Regions from separate parts of the Metabacillus sp. 113a genome, predicted to be linked through region 3. Evidence: riboswitches for the same ligand, from Rfam matches in the RefSeq annotation. Region 3 holds a riboswitch; each other region holds the start of a gene.
The links. Region 3 has a riboswitch for S-adenosylmethionine ahead of msrA (peptide-methionine (S)-S-oxide reductase MsrA). Riboswitches for the same ligand answer to the same signal wherever they lie in the genome.

Region 1 (5,171 bases), on a different contig from region 3:
AATTGATAAGAAACCGAGGAATTTTGACAGCTTTAGCAGGAATAGGGATTGCACAGGGACTTAAGATTTTTGGTCATAAACGGCTGACAGGCAAGTGGGATTGGCGTCCTATGTTCCAGACAGGCGGCATGCCTAGTTCACACTCTGCAGGTGTGGCGTCATTGGCTACATATGTGGCTGCCAAAAATGGGAGTACATCGGTTGAAACAGCATTGGCCGTCGTATTCGGAATCATCGTTATGTATGATGCGCAGGGAATTCGCCGTCATACTGGAGAGATTGCCAAGCTTGTTAATGATATTGATGCGGATATCGAATTGCTCTCCGGACATTTCCCAGGTCTGGGCCATGTGAAACAGAAGGAAGAGCTGAATGAACTTTTGGGACATCAGCCGGAAGAGGTGGCCTATGGAGCACTTCTCGGGATTGTAATTGGACTGATTAGTGCAAAAACGGACTCTGATTAAAAATTGGCTAATTCAGTTAGATCAGACCTGGAAGGATCAAATTGAAATTGGATAAAAAAGGCGTGCCGGGTGCACGTCTTTTTTTTACGCCTTTGCGTAACCCTAAAAGAAAAAAGGATGTGTCTATTATGAAAAAATGGTTGTCTGTTTTGTTTGCCGCACTGATGCTGTCTGCCGGTGCTGAACCTCAGGAAGTTTATGCAAGGGAACATCAGCAGGAGCCTGCTTATGCTAAATGGTCGCGCATTGCCATTCAGGAGGCAAAAAAGAAATACCCGGACGCTAAGCTCCTGGATTATTTATATATAGGACGTGAAGATTCAGGAAGGACCGCCAAAGAGAAATTCAAACTATGGGTGCGCAGGGACAGCCGGGAGTTTGGATTATTCGTCACCGTGGAGTTCGAGAAAGACACACAGAAAGTAAAAGCGGTCACATTCACTGAATCCGACCGGTAAACACAGGTTTTCCCTCCTGCTGATCGCGGTATAAATAAGTAACTATGGGGGGGAAAGCAAATGTATAAAAAAGAATTTTACGTTTTTGATGATCAAGGTCCGAAGCCTGCTGTTATCCGCAACTATCATGAGTCTGACTTTGATGGATTGATCCGGATTCAGAGGGAGAGCTTTCCTCCTCCTTTTCCAAGCGAGCTCCTGTGGAGCAAAGAGCAGCTTCAAAGCCACATCCGCTTGTTTCAGGAAGGAGCTCTATGCATTGAAGTGGATGGAGTGCTCGCAGGATCCCTGACGAGCCTTTTAGTTGATTATGACGAGAAAGGTCCGGACCATACGTGGGATGATATGACGGACCGGGGTTATATCGGCAGCCATGTTTCAGAGGGCAGAACGCTGTATGTTGTGGATATAGGGGTAAGACCTCAATACCGGAAGGCAGGGCTTGGGAGCTGGCTTATGTTTTCTGCCTATGAATTGGTTGTACATAAAAAGCTTGATCGTTTGCTCGGAGGCGGAAGAATGCCGGGCTACTATAAAAAGTCAGATGAACTGAAACCTGAAGAGTATTTAGAGGGTGTTGTAAACGGGGAGTTAAAGGATCCGGTCCTTACCTTTTTGCTCAGGTGCGGCCGCACCCCTTTGAAGGTCATGGGGAACTATTTAGAGGATGAAGAATCATGCCATTATGCTGCATTGATGGAATGGAAGAATCCTTTTGCTGGAAAGTAAATAGCAATTATTGCTGTTTTCTATTCATCTTTTTTAACATATATCCTTGCTGTTGCTGCAGCAGGCTTGGTAAGGCTTTCATGAATGACAGCATGTAAATATTTTTTTAAGAAAATAAAATTATGGTTTGACATTTTTTTGTGCAGCCCTTAAGGTAGTAAAAGATTGTTTATGAAATGCCCATAAATTTACGAACTTCTTATCACGAGAGGCGGAGGGACTGGCCCTGCGATGCCTCGGCAGCGGACTTTTTTAAGAGTGCTGTGCCAAATCCAGCAAGCAAATGCTTGAAAGATGAGAAGAGTGTCCTGATTATTGTGTATTAAGGCCTCTTCTTAAGGATAAGAAGGGGTCTTTTTTATGAACAGAATTGATGCGAGGTGGGAAAATGAACGTGAATCGTGAAGTAAAAGCAAATCCGCTGGCGCTGCTGCCGCTGCTGATTTTTATCGCCCTTTTTATTACGGCAGGTGTGATCACCGGGGACTTTTATAAACTGCCGATGGTTGTATCCATTTTGGTCGCAGTAGCCGCAGCGCTGTTTATGAATAGAAAAGAAACGCTGAATTCGAAGGTTGAGCGCTTTGCAAAGGGTGCCGGCCATCCGGATATTATGATTATGGTCTTTATTTACATCCTGGCAGGTGCTTTTTCGGAATCGGCCAAAGCTATGGGAGCAGTTGAATCGACAGTAAACCTGGCTCTGACCTACTTTCCACAGAGCTTTCTTGTAGCAGGATTGTTCATTATTGCAGCGTTTGTTTCCCTTTCAATGGGAACATCAATGGGGACGATCGCAGCTCTTGGCCCTATAGCAGCAGGAATCAGCGGGGAAACTGAAATCCCTGTAGCACTTGCTGTGGCTGCCGTTATCGGAGGAGCAATGTTCGGAGATAATCTCTCCTTCATATCCGACACTACGATTGCGGCGGTCAGAACCCAGAAGACAGAAATGCTGGATAAGTTCAAAACGAATTTCTTTATTGTTTTGCCGGCAGCAGTCGTCACAGCGATCATTTTGATTGTGATCTCTGCAGGAATGGATTCCACAGTGGAAACGAAGGAATTCAATTTCATTAAAATGCTCCCATACCTTGGAGTATTGATTGGAGCTCTGGCAGGACTGAACGTTGTTGCCGTGCTTGGGGGGGGAATAGTATTGACCGCGATCATCGGACTCTCCGATGGCAGCTTCAATATCCTTTCTTTTTCCCAATCGCTAATGGACGGAGTATCAGGAATGGCTGAACTTATTATCCTCTCTGTTTTGATTGGCGGAATGGTTGAGCTGATCAAGCACAATGGAGGAATTCAGTTTATTCTAAATGCCATGACGAAAAATATCCGATCAAAAAGAGGCGCAGAACTTGGAATTGCCGGTCTGGTGGGTGCAACAAATCTATCAACGGCAAATAATACCATTTCTATCATTACTGCAGGCCCGCTTGCCAAAAACATTGCGGATCAGTACGGGATTGATAACAGAAAATCTGCAAGTATTCTCGATATCTTTTCGTGCAGCGTACAGGGGCTGATTCCTTATGGGGCTCAGATGCTTGCGGGGGCTCAGCTTGTTAAAGCCTCACCGCTCAGCATCATCCCGTACACGTTCTACCCGATGCTGACACTTGTTTGCGGACTTCTGGCTATTGCGTTTGGCTTTCCGAAGCTGAAGCCTAAATCAAATAAGCAGGATTCCGATGCAGCTGATGTAAGAGAAAATTACAGTTGATTTTTCAGGGGCGATACGAGGCAGGAGTATCGCCCATTTTTTTGACAAAAATCAATTTGTGATGCAAAATAGGCTCGGGGACGAGAGGGAAAGTCAGGATGGAGAGCCTATAGAAATTTTTCAGCCAGTCATGGGTACCTTGTTCCGGACGACAGGTTTCGACAAAATGCGTGATTTTTTGTAAATATCTGTTCCTATAAAAATTTTTGATGATTTTTATCGCTGGAACAATTAATGACTAACACATCATTTTTAGTTTTTAAAAAAAGCTGATGACTTTGTGCTCATGCTTAATCAGGGCTTGGTTGCGCTTACAGCCCCATCACTCCATCTTAAGACCTCTATGGGGTTCCCGTACGAAAGCATGCTTTTCAAATTTGTCTTACACACATAGACAGATATCGTTTAGAATGGGAAAGTACTAACTCAGTAAAGGAGCGATATGAGAATGTCAACTGAGGCTATTAAGAAAAGCGGCAAAGCTTATTTATTTGAAATCCATTTCCTTCGTGCCCTCGCTTGCCTGGGGGTGCTGGCAGTGCATGTATCTGCTACCTACTACGGCATGAATGGAGAAAAGTTTGATGCGTTTTCCCACTTTTTAAATCAGGTAGGACGATTTGGAACACCTATATTTGCAGTAATCAGCGGATTTTTGCTGTTTTTACAGGTGCGTAATAAAGGATTTCAATTTGGAAAATATATTAAGTCAAGATTTGCAAAGGTTATCATTCCGTTTATTTTATGGAGTGTAGCCTACCGCTATATGATGTATTTGTACACAGGCAAGGGCATTGCAGATCCAGCTACAGAAATCATTACGTTTTTGGAAGGCGAGTCCTTTTACCATCTCTATTTCATCTCTATTGTATTACAGTTTTATTTAATCTTTCCGCTGCTGGCAAAGCTTTTTAACTCTCAATCCTTGATAATTGTTTTTGCATTCGTATCTCTTATTATCAGTTATAACCTTTATGGAATACAGCCTCCGTTCGACGGGGCGCTTGGAGAGTTTATCGCAAGCAAAGCGTTTATGCCTGTCTGGATTTTCTACTTTGCTTTCGGAGGATTAATGGCCTATTACTGGGAAGGCATCCGCGATTTCGCAGTTAAAAGACCGATTACAATGCTGCTCGTTACAATTGCCGTTACTATTGGATGCGTCATTGAGTACAAAACAGTCGGCTACGTTTCAAACCGCAGATTAACCAATCTGGTAAACATCCCGCTGCTGTGTGTGTCCATTGTGGGCATGTACCCGCTGCTTTCAAAGTTTGCAGCAGTGCGGCAGCCGCTTGTACTCCTTGGGAAGTATTCAATGGGAATTTATTTGATTCATCCAATGATCCTGTATCTGCTTGCAAGACATCTGCCTGAACAGTACTGGAGCTTCGCTTATGTAGCACCAATGTTTATCGTTGTCACGGTCCTGTGTGCAGCAGCGATTAGACTTATTACGTTCCTGCCGCTTTCCACTTATCTTCTGCCTGTACCGAAGATTAAAAAATCAGGTTCCGGTAAGCACTCGAAAGCGCAAGATGGCGTAAAACAGCCAGCCTAAAAAAAGGATAAATCCTTAAGAAAAAGCTCAGTGCATTAAGCACTGGGCTTTTTCTCCGCTGTATTCGGCGGTCAATCTTCAAGATTTCTTTTTGTCCGACTTTACCGAGGTCACATAAAGATAGATGATAATGAGAATGAGGAAAATGGACATTGAGAAAAGATCGTTCATGGAGGACGTTTTCAACTCATGCGTAAACGTTTTCATGATCATGTTCCACGAAT
Region 2 (5,171 bases), on a different contig from region 3:
GAACAGCACCAAAAACACTTACATACATATGATCCTGAAACAGGTTGATTGCTTCTATAACACTGGCATTTCCAGCTGCAAACGCTACCCGCCACCCCGCCATATTGAACGTTTTCGAAAGAGTATAAATTTCAATTCCCGTTTCCTTTGCACCAGGGGTCTGAAGATAACTTAACGGCTTTTCGCCGTCAAACCCAATCGCTCCATAGGCAAAATCATGAATGGTACAAATATGGTGCTGCTTGGCAAAATCAGCGGTTTCTCTAAAAAAAGCTGCATTGGCTGCTGCTCCCGTAGGATTGTTCGGATAATTTAAAAACATAAGCTTTGTTTTAAGCAAAACAGGATCAGGAATTTGATCATAATCCGGGAGGTACTCATTTTTTTCAAGCAGCGGAAGCATGTGCATCCCTGCGCCGGCCATCTCTACGCCAGACCAGTAATCCGGGTATCCAGGATCTGGAACAAGCGCCACATCACCAGGGTTTAGTAAACATTGTGGAAGCTCAACAAGCCCGGCTTTCCCACCAAACAGGATGGCTATCTCCGTCTCCGGATCTAATTCAACCCCATATTCTCTCTTGTAAAAGGTTGAAGCAGCTGCTCTTAAAGACTGTTTACCTCTGAAAGGGGAATATTTGTGATTGGCCGGTTCTTCTGCAGCTTTTTGAAGCGCCTTAACGATATGTGCAGGTGCAGGCTGATCCGGGTTTCCCTGGCCCAGATTGATGATGTCACAGCCCTCTTTAATCTTTTCAGCTGCTTTTAAAGACAAGGCAGCGAAAAATTGCTCAGGAAGCCGTCTTAGTAAGCGGGATGGTTCAAAATATGTCATTCTATTCCACCTTCTCGAAAAATTCTTGAAATGATAGTCACAAATCATATAGTGTTAATACAGAAAAGTAAAGAAAATTCTGATTGAAAGCGGGGGTCAAAGTGAAACAGTCAATTGCGTGCATCCAATTTGATATCGCATTCGGCAATCCGGAAGAAAATAAAAAAAGAGCGGCAGCTGCGATCAGGGAAGCCGTTAAAGTCAATCCGCCGGACATTCTTGTATTACCCGAATTATGGAACACTGGATACGATTTGACAAGACTGGATGAGATTGCGGACCCGGCAGGAAGGGACTCGAAGGCTTTTCTTTCGGCCTTGGCTAGAGAGCACCATGTCCACCTGGTGGCAGGGTCCATTGCCAAAAAGTCCGGTAAAGAGATAACAAATACAATGCTCATTTTCAGCAGGAGCGGAGAGCTGGTACATGAATACAGCAAAATTCATTTATTTAAACTGATGGATGAACACCATTATTTGACAGGCGGCAAAAGCAGCGGACTTTTTTCTCTGGATGGAATCCAATGCGCAGGCTTTATATGCTACGATATCCGCTTCCCTGAATGGATGCGGGATCATGCAGCCCATGGAGCAGAAGTATTGTTCGTCGCCGCTGAATGGCCCCTCCTCCGCCTTAACCACTGGCGGGCGCTCCTCATAGCAAGAGCCATTGAGAATCAGGCCTTTGTCGTTGCCTGCAACAGATGCGGGTCCGACCCCAAAAATAAATTTGCCGGACATTCTATAATCATTGATCCATGGGGATCAGTTTTGGCCGAGGCGGGGCAAGGAGCAGAAACACTCCGCGCTGAATTGGATTTCGCAGAAATTGCTGAAATCAGAAGACAGATTCCCGTATTTCAGGACCGCCGGCCTGAATTGTACCAATCGTTCTTTAAAAGCTGACCTCCCTATTTAATTTTTTATATATAAGGGTTAAATCACTCAGCCTGAAGCTTATGAATGGTTTTATCAGATTCTTTCTGATGCCGGGCCTTTAAAACATACTAAAAAAAGATTGACAGACTTATTGTGGAGCTGGTAAGATTTTCATCAATGATTGATTGCAAAACAATTAAAACATTCAAAAAAATCTAACACATATACTCTTATCGAGAGTTGGGAGAGGGAATTGGCCCGTTGACCCCAACAGCAACCGACCGTAATTCCATTGCGAAATGGGGCGCAGCAAGAAGCGCCGGAGCAAGACGCTCCAAAAGGCACGGTGCTAAATCCGTCAGAAGCTTTATGCTTTCTGGGAGATAAGAGGTGCGGAGACAGCCTCTTCAAGCCTCTTTCTCAAAACGAAAGAGGCTTTTTGTATTTGCACTTATCTAAAAAACGGCTTTTCAGGAGGCGAAAAAATTGGGTATACCACATTCAGCATTTTATGAACCGTTAACGGAAGCCGCCGCTGCGGCACTCGCGGTCAGGCTGGGCCTCGTTCCAGACACGATTCTTCACTGCAGGGAAATTGGCGATGGGAATTTGAACCTTGTTTTCAGAGTACATGATCCAAAATCAGGCAAAGGGGTGATTGTTAAGCAGGCTCTTCCATACGCAAAGGTAATCGGTGAATCATGGCCGCTTACCCTTGACCGGGCACGCATTGAAAGCAGCGCCCTCGTTAAGCATGCAGAGCTTGCACCAGGGCTTGTCCCGGAGGTCTATTACACCGACCAGCCCCTAGCCGTAACTGTAATGGAAGACCTGTCACACTTACAAATTGCCAGGCAGGCATTGATCGAAGGAAAACAGCTCCCGCATCTCGCTCAGCACATTGGAGAATTTATGGCCAGGACGCTCTTTTATACGAGCGATTTCGCCCTTGAGCCTCATGTGAAAAAACAGCTTGTTAAACAATTTACGAATCCTGACCTTTGTAAAATTACAGAGGACTTTGTGTTCACCGATCCATTCTTCGATCATGATTCAAATGACTTTGAACCGGAGCTCCGGAAAGCGGCGGAAGAGATCTGGGCAGACACCCATTTAAAACTGGAAGCTGCCAAGCTTAAAAAGAAATTTTTAACGCAGGCGGATGCCTTAGTGCATGGAGACCTCCACACAGGAAGCATTTTTGCAGGAGAAACAGAAACGAAAGTCATTGATCCTGAATTTGCGTTCTTCGGCCCGATCGGCTTTGATCCAGGACAGTTTATTGGAAATCTCCTGCTTAATGCCCTATCCCGTGAACCGGATAAACAGGAGTTTCTGTTTCATGCGATCGAAACAGCATGGAACACATTTGCGGATGTGTTTAAAGAAGCTTGGAAAAACAGCAGTCTGGACTGCTACTCTGAAGTGGAAGGCTATCTTGAACATACATTGGCGCAGATATTTGAGGATACAATCGGCTTTGCGGGCTGTGAGGTGATCAGAAGGACAATCGGCCTCGCCCATGTGGCCGACCTCGATGGCATCCAGCCGCACAGCCGGAGAATAGAAGTGAAAATTCAGTCGCTGGAGCTTGGGAAAAAATTGATCAAGCAGCGGCGCAATCTTACGGAACCAGGGCAGCTCAAACGGTTTTTCCGTCATGCTATTGCCCCCTGATTAGGAGGACTATAAACATGCTTCAGCCATCTTTCATCGTACCCCGTTCAGTTGAATGGAAGGATACTTATATTTCCATGCTTGATCAGCAAAAACTGCCGGCCGCAGCCGAATACATTCGCCTGAACAACATAAAAGACGTTTGGGAGGCTATACAAAGTCTGAAAGTGAGAGGCGCCCCGGCAATCGGAATAACAGCAGCATTCGGGCTTGCCCTTTCTGCATCCCGCTACAGTGAAACAGAAATTGGTTTATTCCTGAAACGGCTAAAAAAAGAGCAGGAATATTTAGCTGGGTCGAGGCCAACGGCCGTAAATCTGTCCTGGGCTCTTAACCGTCTTCTGAAATCATGCGGCAATGTTCAATCAGTGAATGAAGCAAAAACCAATCTTATACATGAGGCCATTCAAATTCAGGCAGAGGATGAAGAAACCTGCAGACAAATAGGAGAGCATGCGTTAAAGCTCTTTTCTAAAAACGACCGGATCCTGACCATCTGCAATGCAGGTTCAATAGCGACTGCCAGATACGGAACAGCGCTTGCTCCCTTCTACTTGGCAAAGGAGCAAAATTTCCCGCTTCAAGTGTTTGCATGTGAAACCCGGCCGGTGCTTCAGGGATCAAGACTCACTGCATGGGAGCTTATGCAGGCAGGGGTCGATGTTACTTTGATTACAGACAGCATGGCTGCCTTTACCATTAAAAACAAGAAGATCAGCGCCATCATTACAGGAGCAGACCGCATTGCGAAAAACGGTGATACCGCTAATAAAATTGGAACATACAATCTTGCTATTTTAGCAAATGCCTTCAGCATCCCGTTTTATATTGCTGCCCCACTCTCTACTTTTGATTTAAACATGGAAGTCGGAGAACAAATCCCAATTGAGGAACGCGACGCTAAGGAAATTACTCATATAGCAGGAACCCAAGTATCCCCAGACGGCGTCCAGGTCTTCAATCCTGCCTTCGACGTAACTCCTGCAGAGCTGATAACAGGCATAGTGACAGAAAAAGGGGTCATGAGAGGAAATTACAGCGTTAAAATCGAAGAGCTTTTTTTACCCGAACCATCTGTATGAAATCCGGGAATCCGTTCGAACGGGCATGCTGAGGAACAATCAGAGCTGAAAAAACTGAGGATGCCGGCTTTTATGTATCCTCAGGTTTGCATGTCTGAACGCTGTTCAGCCGGATCAGCTTTGCAGCTGGGGATCCTCCCAATAAAAGATTTGAGTGTTCATTCTTCAATCTTTGCCCATAGCTCCTTTGGATTGAGCTCATAAATGCTGTTTTCACGGTACATGATTGCATTGACAATCATTTCCCGCCGGAGGGTGGCATAATCTTCATGATATTTGGTGATCGCTTCATTCACTTCTTTTTCTGTATACTTCTTCCCAGCTTCAAAATCTTTCGCAATATAGCAGAGAACCATAAGCTTTCGTTTGCGCTGGGATGGAATGGTTTTAAACTTCCCCTCACTAGTTAAATAATTTTGCACAATTTTCAACTGATCCCCCGTTAGCTGCTTCACTTTGTTTTCCTCCTCAGCATTGATAAGTTTTCCAATATCGTTTGCATAATTTTCAATAACCTTGCTTTGAAGAAAGTAATAAATGGTGTTTTTTTCTCTTTCTTGACGGACCAGATTGACTTCTTTCAGTTTGGAAAGATGGTGGGTGATGGTCGGCGGAGTGAGTCCGAGAATCCCTGCTAATGCCTGGCCGTGTTTAGGCCCGTTTGCCAGGATGGCAATGATTTTTAGCCTTGTTGCATCT
Region 3 (5,171 bases):
CTCACTCTGCTAAAGCACTAAACCTCCGTCCCCAGTTTGTAAGACGCCTTGCAGCCCAATGGATCACAAGGTTTCCTCTCCGTCCCCGAAAAGACAAAAAAAGGGGTCGGAGCACGCCTCCGTCCCCAATTATGTCTACCAGTTTTGCTCTGACCCCTTAGCGTCAAAACCGCTGGGAGAGTAAGTGTGAGAAGGTTCTGCCTCCGCCCCCTGGTGCTTTACCGTAACAGGGGACGGAGGCGCAGCCCCAATCAAAGCCGCATCCCCAATCGCACCCACAGCCCCAATCAAAGCCGCATCCCCAATCGCAACCGCAGCCCCAATCAAGGCCGCATCCCCAGTCGGAGGCACAGCCCCAATCAAAGCCACAGCCCCAATCAAAGCCACACCCCCAGCCAACCCCAAACCCCAGCAACAGCAAAAAAGCTGAACCCGTTCAGAGGGTTCAGCTTTTGCATGGCAATCTGCTGATTATTCAGCTTTGCCGGATAAATTTACATCAATGTTGCCGCGGGTAGCTTTAGAGTATGGGCAAACCTGGTGAGCAGCTTCAATTAGCTCCTGTGCGGTTGCATCGTCCACACCTTTGACGATTGCTTCCAATTCAACCTCTAGTTTAAATCCGCCGTCTGCTTCATCTTTGCCGATGGAAACGTTAGCTGTAACCTTTGTGCCTTCCGTTTTGATTTTCTTTTGACGGATGACGAGGTTTAGGGCGCTGTCGAAGCAGGCAGAATATCCGGCTGCGAAAAGCTGCTCAGGGTTTGTGCCTTCTCCGCCTTGGCCTCCGAGGCCTTTTGGCATTGAGACAGGGAAATCAAGCTGTCCGTCTGAAGATTGGATTCGTCCTTCGCGTCCGCCTGTTGCCGTTGCAGTTGCCGTATAAAGTGCATTCATAATTCGTTTCCTCCTTGTTTTAGATGAATCGTCAGGTTTTTTAAGGTTTTCAGAAGTAGCTGATATTCCTCAACAGATAGTCCAAGTTTCGGGGCTACCTCATCCGGGATGCAGGCTGCTTCTGTTTTTAGACTTTCCCCTTTCGCCGTCAAACTAATCGTCACTTTGCGCTCGTCCTCTTTTGCCCTGGTTCTTGCTACAAGTCCGGCTGCTTCCAGCCGTTTAAGCATGGGGGTCAGAGTACCGGAGTCGAGCATAAGGTGCCCGCCGATTTCTTTAACCGTCAGGCTTGGATGTTCCCATAAAACCAGCATGACCAGGTATTGCGGAAAGGTTAGGTTGAGAGGTTCTAGGATCGGTCTGTAAAGGCTTGAAATTTCCTTTGAGCTGGCATACAGAGCAAAGCACAATTGGTTTTCAAGCTTGAGTTTTTGGCTGTTCTCCATGATCATGGTCTTCCTTCGCTGAATAAGTTGTGCACAATCGAATTGTATCCGATTTAGATAGAAAGCACAATTATTATGCTTCGTCCATCTGCAATTTTTTAAGAGGCTTGTCTGCGGGGCCCTCCATGACTTCTCCGTCAGTGGAAAAGCGTGAGCCGTGGCATGGACAATCCCAGGACCTGTCCCCGCGGTTCCATTCAACCTCGCAGCCTAAGTGGGTGCAGGTTGAGTCCACCAGATGCAGGCAGCCTTGCTGATCCTTGTAGGCGGCGGCTTTTTGGCCTTTATAGGAGACGAGGGCGCCTTCATCATTGCGCAGTTCTTCGATTTTTTTTCGTGAACCAAAGTCCAGCTTTCCTCCAATTAAGTGTCCGGCTACATTGGCATTTTGGACAAGAAATGTTTTGATGCTTGGGTCTGCAATGAATCGGGAAGGGCAGAACACCTCCTGATAAGGATTCTCTCTCTCGAGCACCATATCCCTCATCATCATGGCAGCGGCCGTGCCGTTTGTCATTCCCCATTTGCGGTAGCCTGATGCAGCGAGAACGGACGGCTTCCCTTTTGTCACCGGACCGACATAAGGAATTTTATCCAGGGTAATTAAATCCTGTGCAGACCACTTATACACAGCTTCTTTTAGCCCTAAATGGACTTTTCCAAACAGCTCAAGGGCTTCGTAATGTTTTTGCGTATCGAATCCCTGGCCGGTTTTATGGCTATCCCCGCCAATGAGAATGAGATCCTCACCGTCCATTGGAGTGGAGCGGATTGAGCGGGTCGGATTGTCCGCACTTAAATACATTCCGCCCGGATAAGGCTTCCTTGTTTTAACGCCCAGGACATAGGATCTTTCCGCATACATTCGTGCGAAATAAAAGCCGTTTCCATCAAAAAAAGGAAAATGGGAGCAGGAAAGAGCGTGCTTGGCCTTGACTTCGAAGCCGTCCCTCGTTCTGACCTTTGCTCCTCCCTCAAAAACCTCCGCATCTACGGCAACTGTATTTTCGTAGATTTCCACTCCCATCTTTTGCAGCTCACCTGTCATGTGGCCTAAATAGGAAAGAGGGTGGAACTGGGCCTGATTTTTTATCAGAATGGCATTTTTAATAGGCAGGTCAAAAGGGATTGAGTCTGCCATCCCGCAATCGATTCCGAGTTTGACGTAGGCTTTGTATTCTTTTTCAAGCTTCGTGGCATTTTTGCTCTCTGCTGTATAAATATAGGCATCCTGGTTTGAAAAATCACAGGAAACACCTGCTGCGTAATCTCTCATAAACTCGAGCGCCTCATGGTTCGCAGCAAAGTATTTTTTTGCTTTTTCTTCCCCGATATGCTGAATCAGCTCATCATAAATCAGGTCATGCTGGGTGGTGATTTTGGCTGTTGTATGGCCGGTTGTTCCGTTCAGCAGCCCATCGGCTTCAAGCAGGACGACGTTAACTCCTTCTTTGGCAAGTAAGTAGGCAGCTGTGATTCCGGTGATGCCGCCTCCGACAACAACTGCATCCGTATCGAGATTTTTATCAAGCTTTGGAAAGGAGGGAAGCCCGGCTGATTCTCTCCAAAAAGGTTCAGGGGATGAAGGGATTGATTTAGTAGACAAGGGAAAGCCTCCTTCGATATGTACTCTAAGATAATTTTTCCAACATCAAGAAAATCATGTACCAAAATAAAAAGAGTGCGGATTTCCGCACTCTTAACGATTTTTCCAATTCTGACTGATAAAAGCCTCGCGTCCGGATTCCTCACGCTCCTGCTTGTATTTTTCAGGGTTTTTTTTGTAAAAGCCCTGATGATGCTCTTCAGCCGGATAGAAGGCACTTGCTTCCTTGATTGGGGTTACGATCGGTTCTTTAAATTTTCCGCTTTCAGCCAGGAGCTGTTTTGAAGCTTCGGCAGCCTGGCGCTGTTCTTCCGTATGATAGAAAATAATGGCCCGGTAAGATTCCCCGCGGTCGATAAATTGGCCCTCATCATCCGTAGGGTCAATTTGCTGCCAGTAGAGCTCAAGCAGTTTTTCGTATGGGAAAACCTCTGGATTGTACCGGATTTGAACGGCTTCGGCGTGCCCTGATGTTCCGGATTTTACTTGCTCGTATGATGGGTTATCGATGTGCCCGCCTGTGTATCCGGAAACGATCCCGTGAATTCCGGGAAGTTCATCAAATGGTTTTACCATGCACCAAAAGCAGCCTCCCGCAAATGTTGCCGTTTCAATTTGAATGGCAGTCATGTCTTTTCCTCCTTTGATTTAAGAAACTGTAAAAACCCCTCTTCCTGAGCAGAAGAGGGGGGAATAATCTGAAAAGCAGACCGGCTCTTCTCTCATCTGCCGGGCAAAAAGCATATGCCCGCAGGAATTAGCACGGTTTCACATTTGCCGTGATCCGCTGCCGAGGCTTCGCAGGGCCATGTCCCTCCGCCTCTCTCGATAAGAGTGAATGAAATTAAAACGAGCATAAAACTGATTGAAAGGAAAGTCAAGGATTCTTACTCGTGCTGCCCAACCCGGGCAAAAGGTTGTTTGATCGGAAAGCAAAAAACACAAGCCGGAGCTTGTGCTTAAAGTTTTTCTGTAAGAAATTCACGAACCTGATCAGGTGTTTTGGCATTGGCGCTGTGCAAGTGACCGAGCTTTTCGCCGTTTTTGAAAATAAGAATGCTTGGAATTCCCATAACCTGATATTTTTCAGCTATTTCAGGGAACTCATCCTTATTGATCTCGAACCATTGAAAGTCCTTATATTCTTCAAGAATTTCATCAATGAAAAAGTTCATTCGCGTGCAATCGGGACACCAGTCAGCGAAGAATTTAACGAGAACTTCCTTATCAGATGAAATGAGCTTTTCGAATTGTTCGGTTGATGTAATTTTTTCCATATGCATAATCCCTCCTGCCACTATTTTAATACAAACTGCAGAAATAAACGACATTTTGATTTCGCACAAAAGTTTACAGATGTTCGAATGCTATAAAAGAATTGCAGGGCCAAAGATAACAAACAGGCTGGAAAATGATAAAATAGGAAGAGTGATGAAAAAAACGTGTACGTGATAGATTGAGGGGGAAATAAAACATGAAAATTAAACTCGGGCTTGTATACGGTGGAAAATCCGCAGAACATCAAGTCTCATTGCAAACAGCACTTGCTGTTATTAAAGCGCTGGATCTCAAGCAATTTGATATACATCCTATTTATATTACAGAAAAGGGAGAATGGATCCGCGGTGCACAGCTGTATGAGCCGGCATCCAGTGTATCTGCCCTGAAGCTTGGCGATTCTGAAGGGAAGGCGATTATGCCGTCTGCTCTGAATGCAGAGCTGTTTCCGTCTGCATCTGCTGACCAGGAGGAGAAGCCGTTTGATGTCATTTTTCCGCTTCTTCATGGACCTAATGGGGAAGATGGAACGATCCAGGGCATGCTTGAACTGATGAACCTTCCGTACGTTGGAAACGGAGTGCTTGCTTCAGCGGCGGGCATGGATAAAGTCGTTATGAAAAATCTATTTGCCCAGGCTGGTCTTGCGCAAGCCGATTATGTATGGCTGATCCGCAGCGAATGGAAAAAAGATCCGGAAACTGTTTATGCGAAGGTTGAAAACAACCTCGGCTACCCATGCTTTGTAAAACCCGCTAATCTTGGCTCAAGCGTTGGAATCAGCAAATGCAAAAACCGTGAAGAGCTGGAAGCGGCTTTTGAGGAAGCTTTCTCCTATGACCGTAAAATTATCATTGAAGAAGGAATCATTGGACGCGAAATTGAAGTAGGGGTAATCGGAAATGATGAACCGCAATGTTCCGTAACAGGAGAAATCGCTCCTA

Region 1: it holds a riboswitch for S-adenosylmethionine, as region 3 does, so the genes downstream of both, ACQCVE_RS18070 (Na+/H+ antiporter NhaC family protein) here and msrA (peptide-methionine (S)-S-oxide reductase MsrA) in region 3, are expected to answer to the same signal.
Region 2: it holds a riboswitch for S-adenosylmethionine, as region 3 does, so the genes downstream of both, mtnK (S-methyl-5-thioribose kinase) here and msrA (peptide-methionine (S)-S-oxide reductase MsrA) in region 3, are expected to answer to the same signal.

What each region holds. Positions count from the first base shown of each region.
Region 1 is NZ_JBNILJ010000020.1:586-5,756, forward strand. Features, by position in the region: gene ACQCVE_RS18055 (divergent PAP2 family protein) at 3-467, shown strand; gene ACQCVE_RS18060 (DUF3889 domain-containing protein) at 596-925, shown strand; gene ACQCVE_RS18065 (GNAT family N-acetyltransferase) at 986-1,654, shown strand; SAM riboswitch class I at 1,851-1,955, shown strand; gene ACQCVE_RS18070 (Na+/H+ antiporter NhaC family protein) at 2,043-3,386, shown strand; gene ACQCVE_RS18075 (acyltransferase) at 3,835-4,947, shown strand; gene ACQCVE_RS18080 (hypothetical protein) at 5,026-5,171, opposite strand, start outside.
Region 2 is NZ_JBNILJ010000005.1:88,536-93,706, reverse strand. Features, by position in the region: gene ACQCVE_RS10550 (pyridoxal phosphate-dependent aminotransferase) at 1-835, opposite strand, end outside; gene ACQCVE_RS10545 (carbon-nitrogen family hydrolase) at 937-1,740, shown strand; SAM riboswitch class I at 1,941-2,103, shown strand; gene mtnK (S-methyl-5-thioribose kinase) at 2,200-3,390, shown strand; gene mtnA (S-methyl-5-thioribose-1-phosphate isomerase) at 3,408-4,472, shown strand; gene ACQCVE_RS10530 (metalloregulator ArsR/SmtB family transcription factor) at 4,631-5,171, opposite strand, start outside.
Region 3 is NZ_JBNILJ010000014.1:25,768-30,938, reverse strand. Features, by position in the region: gene ACQCVE_RS16015 (hypothetical protein) at 136-381, opposite strand; gene ACQCVE_RS16010 (organic hydroperoxide resistance protein) at 472-897, opposite strand; gene ACQCVE_RS16005 (MarR family winged helix-turn-helix transcriptional regulator) at 894-1,343, opposite strand; gene ACQCVE_RS16000 (FAD-dependent oxidoreductase) at 1,417-2,949, opposite strand; gene msrA (peptide-methionine (S)-S-oxide reductase MsrA) at 3,043-3,579, opposite strand; SAM riboswitch class I at 3,669-3,784, opposite strand; gene ACQCVE_RS15990 (thioredoxin family protein) at 3,909-4,226, opposite strand; gene ACQCVE_RS15985 (D-alanine--D-alanine ligase) at 4,424-5,171, shown strand, end outside.